DNA from 3 places in the Mesorhizobium sp. M1169 genome. Region 2 is predicted to be linked to each of the others. Evidence: riboswitches for the same ligand, from Rfam matches in the RefSeq annotation. Region 2 holds a riboswitch; each other region holds the start of a gene.
The links. Region 2 has a riboswitch for cobalamin ahead of NKH41_RS16630 (CbtB domain-containing protein). Riboswitches for the same ligand answer to the same signal wherever they lie in the genome.
Positions count from the first base shown of each region.

Region 1: another riboswitch for cobalamin. It lies ahead of metE (5-methyltetrahydropteroyltriglutamate--homocysteine S-methyltransferase); the one in region 2 lies ahead of NKH41_RS16630 (CbtB domain-containing protein).
Region 3: another riboswitch for cobalamin. It lies ahead of NKH41_RS09505 (DUF1636 family protein); the one in region 2 lies ahead of NKH41_RS16630 (CbtB domain-containing protein).

Region 1 covers NZ_JAMYME010000041.1:5,112-7,371, forward strand. The annotation lists gene NKH41_RS27760 (hypothetical protein) at 1-163, opposite strand, end outside; cobalamin riboswitch at 714-914, shown strand; gene metE (5-methyltetrahydropteroyltriglutamate--homocysteine S-methyltransferase) at 1,010-2,260, shown strand, end outside.
Region 2 covers NZ_JAMYME010000014.1:128,170-130,429, reverse strand. The annotation lists gene NKH41_RS16635 (SRPBCC family protein) at 65-232, opposite strand; cobalamin riboswitch at 582-778, shown strand; gene NKH41_RS16630 (CbtB domain-containing protein) at 815-994, shown strand; gene NKH41_RS16625 (CbtA family protein) at 1,010-1,792, shown strand; gene cobU (bifunctional adenosylcobinamide kinase/adenosylcobinamide-phosphate guanylyltransferase) at 1,785-2,260, shown strand, end outside.
Region 3 covers NZ_JAMYME010000007.1:20,132-22,391, reverse strand. The annotation lists gene cobW (cobalamin biosynthesis protein CobW) at 1-760, opposite strand, end outside; gene NKH41_RS09505 (DUF1636 family protein) at 757-1,191, opposite strand; cobalamin riboswitch at 1,230-1,433, opposite strand; gene NKH41_RS09500 (winged helix-turn-helix domain-containing protein) at 1,463-2,260, opposite strand, start outside.

The sequences.
Region 1 (2,260 bases), on a different contig from region 2:
GTGTCGCGAACTTGTGGTCCAGCAGGGCAAACAGGTCCAAGTCCCCTTCCGCCTGTGGCGCTGGCTTGTCCTCACCGCCCTCGGCTTCCCAATTGGGGACCGCTTCTGCGCGCTCCACCGTGGCGATTGTCCGCCCAAGACGCATCACAAGATCGAACGCCAAACCGTGCGCGTGCACGACGATTTGCCGCCCAGGCCTCATTTGGACAGGACTTGAGCTGGCCCGGTGGTTTGAGCCGGGTTACCTTGAGCCGGTGGGCTGCGAACAAGCAGTTCGAGACATTGGCCTCGATCACTTCGCAACACGCCGCTGCGCCTGGCCTCGGTGTGCTCCCCCCGAAATCGTTGTGTCATATCACCGAGGGCATCACGGCCAACAGCTTCCACATGGGCAACAGCCTCGCCATTGGGCCGAATATGGTCGCGAGCAGATCACCAACGAAGCGGTCGGAACCTCGGAGCCGAAGTTCGACGCCGAGGTGGTTCGCATGATGCGCTAAGCAGCACCACGGCGCTTGCCGGTATGTTTGCTGCCAGCAGCCGACGAACTCCTATCCTCCTGGACCGCTGTGCGTTATTGCTTTGATTTACCGGCCGCTCAAGGCTTCCATAGTTTCGCTTTCAAGGCGACCTTTGGCAACATGCCAACGGAAATTTAACATAACGGCATAAACATTTCTTTATGCGGCGTTGACAAAGAAGCGAACTGCTGTAATTGTCTCCCGCGTCGTGGTTCTCCGTACGGCGCTGCCGCAGCGGAGCTAAGAGGGAAGCCGGTGCGATGCCGGCGCTGCCCCCGCAACTGTTAGCGGCGAGCCAACCCCACTCATGTCACTGAGGCGAATAGCCTTGGGAAGACCGGTAGAGGCTATGACCCCGCGAGCCAGGAGACCTGCCACGGCGAATTACGTCCACGGGCGGGGTGTCTCGGTGGCCGCTGCAGCCTGGCGTTCGTGCCGGCCTGCTAGCGCCTTCCTTGTCACCGACGCCCCAACCATCGGGGTCTGGCATGACTGTCTCTCAGCAAATTCCTGTAGCAACGCTCGGCGTGCCCCGCTTCGGTCGTCGGCGAGAACTGAAATTCGCGCTTGAAAGCTACTGGTCCGGAAAATCGTCCGCTGCCGACCTTCTCACGACCGCGAAGGCGCTCCGTGCCGCTAGCTGGGAGGAGCAGCACGATCGCGGCGTGTCGAAAATCCCGTCGAACGACTTCTCGCTCTACGACCATGTGCTCGACACCGCAGCCATGGTCGGCGCCGTTCCATCCCGTTACGGCTGGAATAGCGGCGAGGTCCCACTTGACATCTACTTCGCAATGGCGCGCGGCAACCAGGGTCAGACGGAGGATTGTGGACACGCTGGTCACCAGCAGGCGGCTCATCGGCCTGATGTAACCGCGATGGAAATGACCAAGTGGTTTGACACCAACTATCACTACATTGTGCCGGAACTCGACGATGATCAGACGTTCGCCCTCTCGTCGACGAAACCGGTCGACTACTTCCTCGAGGCTAAAGCTCTCGGCATTCACACACGCCCAGTCATCCTTGGACCGGTCACCTTCCTCAAGCTGGCTAAATCGCCTGCCGAAGGCTTCGATCCCATCGCGCTCCTGCCGCGGCTGCTGCCCGTCTACGAGCAACTCCTGCAGAGGCTGAAGCTGTCGGGAGCCGACTGGGTGCAGATCGATGAGCCAGCGCTTGTCCTCGATCTGAACCCGAACGAACGAGCTGCGTTCGAATTCGCCTATGGCCAGCTGTCGAAAGCCGCGCCCGAGCTGAAGATCATGCTGGCTACCTATTTCGGGCCGCTGGGAGACAATCTCGAAACCGCGGTTTCTCTGCCCCTGGCCGGGCTGCATATTGATCTCGTGCGCGCTCCCGAGCAGCTGGAAACCGTGGGTCGGCTCGCACCGAAGGATCTGGTGCTCTCGCTTGGCTTGATCGATGGCCGCAACGTCTGGCGTGCGAACCTGCCCGCCATTCTCGACCGCATCAAACCGATCGTCGCCGGCTGGCCCTTGGACCGCGTCGAGATCGCGCCTTCCTGCTCGATGCTGCACGTGCCGATCGACCTGCGCATGGAGACGGAACTCGACGCGGACATCAGGTCGTGGCTCGCCTTCGCGGCCCAGAAGACCGACGAGTTGGTGTTGCTGGCCCAGGCCCTGTCCCAAGGCACGGATGCGGTGGCAGGCGCGTTGAAAGCGTCTGCCGAGGCTGCCGCCACCCGCGTGACATCCACGAAGATCCATGACCCG
Region 2 (2,260 bases):
GCCTGGGCGCGGTTTTCGCGACACTCGGCCTGCTAGCGGCGGCCTGCGGCTTCGTCACCTGGCGCTATCTGCCCAAATCGCTTTGATGTGCGAGCGCCGCATGGCGCTCGCGCACCCAGTTGTGGAAGCGGTGCAGGTCGTATTCCTCGGGCATCAGTACGCCGGCCTTGTGGCGCATCGAGCGCAGGCCCATCTGGTTGACCTCGCAGATATCAGCATCCTCCTCCAGCACCTGGGTACCGAAGGCGACGATGTTGTCGATATCGGCGGCCGGATCGGCGAGCGCTTCGCCTCGCGGCAGACGAGCAGCCAGTTGCGATACCAGATGGCCTCGAGATCGCGCTGATAGGCCGCGATGTCCCAATAGGCTGATGACGGCAGCGTCGGCTCGGCCCGCGCCAGGCCGTTGTAGGGACCGCGCTCATTCGGGCTGGGTTGCATGCCGGCTTCCTCCCCATCCGCCAGCCGACACCCGGCTGCGAAAATTGTCAATCGCGGCGCCGGTCTGCGAACTTGGCGAGGCGGCGCATTCGCCACACGATCCGGCGGAATTTGGTTTGCCGGGCGCGGCGATTCTGCCTATAGTCGCTGATGTCGTCGGTTCCGTTTGGAACCAAGAGGGAATGCGGTTAGGGCAAGTTGTTTGCCTAATGCCGCGGCTGCCCCCGCAACTGTGTGCGGTAGTCCTCTCCATATGCCACTGAAGGTTCGCCTTCGGGAAGGTGGGGAAGGGCGCTGATCCGCGAGCCAGGAGACCTGCCGGCGACAGGAAACTGACTTCTATGCCCTCGGGTGGAGGGCGAAAGGACAAGACATGAATACCGCTTCCGTTTCGCTCGGCGCTTCCGCCTCCTCGCAGTCGCGTCTCATGCAGCTGGCGCTTGCTGCATTCCTCGGCATTTTCGTCATGGGCTTTGTCGGCTTCTCGCATATCGATGCGGTCCACAATGCCGCGCACGACTATCGCCATTCGATGGGCTTTCCCTGCCACTAACAAGGGGCTGACATCATGACACTGTTTCGCAACGTCGTGTTCATCGCGGCGATCGCAGGGCTTGTGGCCGGCGTGGCTCTCGCCTGCATGCAAGCCTATGCCACGGTGCCGCTCATCCTGAAGGCGGAAGTCTACGAACAGGCCGGCGGCGGCCATGACCATGCCGCGGCACCTGCGACACCGGCTGAAAACGCTGCGGGCACGACGGTTATGAGCAGCGCTGCGCCGGCACCGGCTGAAGCAATGGCTCCGGCGGAAGACGAAGGCTGGGCGCCGGCGGACGGTTTCGAACGCTTCGGCTTCAGCGTCGTTGCCAATATCGTCACCGGTATCGGCTTTGCGCTGGTCCTGGTTGCGGTTTCGGAATTTGCCGGCGGCATCGGCAATTGGCGCCAGGGCCTGTTCTGGGGGCTGGCCGGCTTTGCCGTGTTCACGCTGGCGCCGGGCCTCGGCCTGCCGCCGGAACTGCCTGCGATGCCGGCGGCCGACCTTGTCCAACGCCAGATCTGGTGGTGGGCAACAGTGGTGGCGACCGCCGCCGGGCTCGGCCTTATCGCCTTCCGCAGATCGTTGCCGCTGGCGATCCTTGCCGTAGCGTTGATCATGGCGCCGCATATTGTCGGCGCGCCGCAGCCCGATAGCGTCGAGACCGCGATCCCGGAAGGCCTGCACCACCAGTTCGTGGTGGCGGTGACGCTGACCAATCTGGTGTTCTGGCTGGTGCTCGGCGCGGTCGTCGGCGTGGTGCGCGGACGCTTCACGGGCACGGCGACCAGCCTGCGCTACAGCTTTGCCTGACCGCGCTGCGGGGGCACTGACCGTGGTATTCGGGGGTGCGGGCGCCGGAAATCGGGCGCATGCCGAGAGCCTGGTGACGGTCGGCCCGCCGCCTTGGAGCTATATCGCCACGGCGCAAGCCTATGACGAGGAGATGCGCCAGCGCATCGCGCTGCACCGCTCGCGCCGCGGCGCCGGCTGGACGACCATCGATGCGCCGCTCGACCTTGCCGGCGCGATCGAGGCGCTGCCTGACGGCCAGCCGGTGCTGATCGATTGCCTGACGCTGTGGCTGACCAACCACATGCTGGCCGACCATGATGTCGAGGCCGAATGCCAAAAACTGGCGGACGTGCTGTCGCGGCCGCGTGGGCCGTGGTTCGTGGTGTCCAACGAGGTCGGCCAGGGCATCGTGCCGGACAATGCGCTGGCAAGACGGTTTCGCGACGCCGCCGGCCGGCTGAACCAGGACGTCGCGGCTGTTGCCGA
Region 3 (2,260 bases), on a different contig from region 2:
CGTCATGTTCGTGGTCGAGCTCGTCGTCGTGGTGGGTCTTGCGGTTCTCGATGTCGTCCTCGACGGCGAGGCCGAGGCCGAGCAGCACCGACGGGTCGACCTTGCCTTGCGAAGTCGGTACGATCTTCACCGCCCGCGCAACGTGCTTGCCGATGACGGCATTGGCACGGGCCGAGCCGGCTGCGTCCATCAGGTCGCTCTTCGACAGGATGATCAGGTCGGCGCAGGCGAGCTGGTCCTCGAACACTTCCTCGACCGGATCGTCATGGTCGAGCGTCTCGTCCTGCGCGCGCTGGGCCTGCAGGGCGTCCATGTCGTTGGCTACGCGGCCATCAGCCAGCGCCGGTCCGTCGACCACGGCAATGACGCCGTCCACCGTCACGCGGCTTTTCACCGACGGCCACTGGAAGGCCTGGACCAGCGGCTTGGGCAAAGCGAGGCCGGATGTCTCGATCAGGATGTGGTCGACCCTCGGCGTCAGCGACAGGATCTGGTCCAGCGCCGGGACGAAATCATCGGCGACGGTGCAGCAGATGCAACCATTGGCCAGCTCGACGATGTTTTCCTCGGGGCAGGTGTCGATGGCGCAGCCCTTCAGGATCTCGCCGTCGATGCCGATGTCGCCGAACTCGTTGACGATGATGGCCAGGCGCTTGCCTTTGGCGTTTTCGAGCAAATGGCGGATCAACGTCGTCTTGCCGGCGCCGAGAAAGCCGGTGACCACGGTGCAGGGAACGCGCGAAAGGGAGGCAGCGGTCATGTCGGGTCCTTCAAAAGGTCAAGGGGAGGGATGCGGGCAACCAGGCCGCGCTTCAGGCAATCGGGACGGCCGCGCCATGGAATGAGCCCATCCGTCGAGGTGGCGAACAGCTTTGCCCCGGTGACGAGATCGGCGCCGCTGGTCGTGGTCAGATCACCGAAGACGTAACTCCAGCAGCCGTCGCGCAGCATGGCCGCGCTGAGCCGGCGCTTGCAATTGCCGAGGCATTCGACGGTGCGGATTTTGATGTTTTCGCTGGAAGCTGCGCGGCGCGTGTCCTCTGCGAGCAGTTCGCCAGCGCGCGGATGAGCGTCCGAACCGGTCTCGTCACGGCAGGACGAGCAGACGATGACGGTAACGCCGGCCGGGGAATCACCATGGCCGGACAATAAATCCGCTGTCTCAGCCGGAAAACTGCTGTCGCGTTCCAAATCAGGCTCCTTGCCCGGAAAACCCGCCAGGCGATCGGATTCTTAGGTCCTAGACGGCAGGTCTCCTGGCTCGCGGGTCATCGCCTGGGTGCCGCCTTCCCGGGAATATCCCAGTGGTTTTCGGCCTTGGCTCGTCGCTTACAGTTGCGGGGACAGCCGCGGATTTGAAATCGAGATTTCGCACCGCATTCCCTCTTGGCCCCTGCCGTTGCGGGCAGGGGACCGTCTGGAACGGATTTAGGCTTGTGGAGGCAGTTGTGTCAACGCACGTCTATGGCGCGGCGATATCCGCGAGCGGCCGGCCCAAATCGCCGGCAGCGGTCACCTCGATGCGTTCCAGGCCGAGCCAGCCCTGCATCTGCTTCAATTCCTTGAAGAGTTCGGCAGCGGTTTGTGGCGGGGCGCCGGGCTCCGCATAGGCGGCATGGACGCGCAATACGCCGGCCGGACGGTCGGCCCTGAGGTCAACGCGCCCGACGATGCTGTCGCCGAGCAGGAATGGCAGCACATAATAGCCATACCGCCGCTTTTCGGCCGGCGTGTAGATCTCGATGCGGTAGTGGAAGTCGAACAACCGCTCGGTGCGCGATCGTTCGAAGACGACAGGATCGAACGGCGCGAGCAAGGCGCGCGCCTCGATCCTGCGCGGCAAACGGGCGTCCTTGTGGAGATAGGCTGTTTTGTTCCAGCCGTCGACGCTCACCGGCAACAGCTCGCCGGCCTCGACCAGCTCCTCGATGCGGCCCTTGATGTCGGCGGGCGAGAGGCGGAAATAGTCGCGCAGGTCGCCTGCCGTGGCGATGCCGTGGGCACGGGCCGAGATGCGCAGCAATTCGCGGTGAGCGTCTTCGGGGGAGGGCGTTGGCAGACTCAGTATTGTTGGCGGCAGCACGCGCTCCGGCAGATCGTAGAACCGTTCGAAGCCGCGGCGATGCGCCGTGGTGATGCGGCCGGCCCAGAACAGCCATTCGAAGGCGTGCTTGGCATGGCTCCAGCCCCACCAGCCACCCGAACCCTTCTGCCCTTCGAAAGCCGACGCCGCGATCGGGCCTCGTTCGGCGACCTCGCG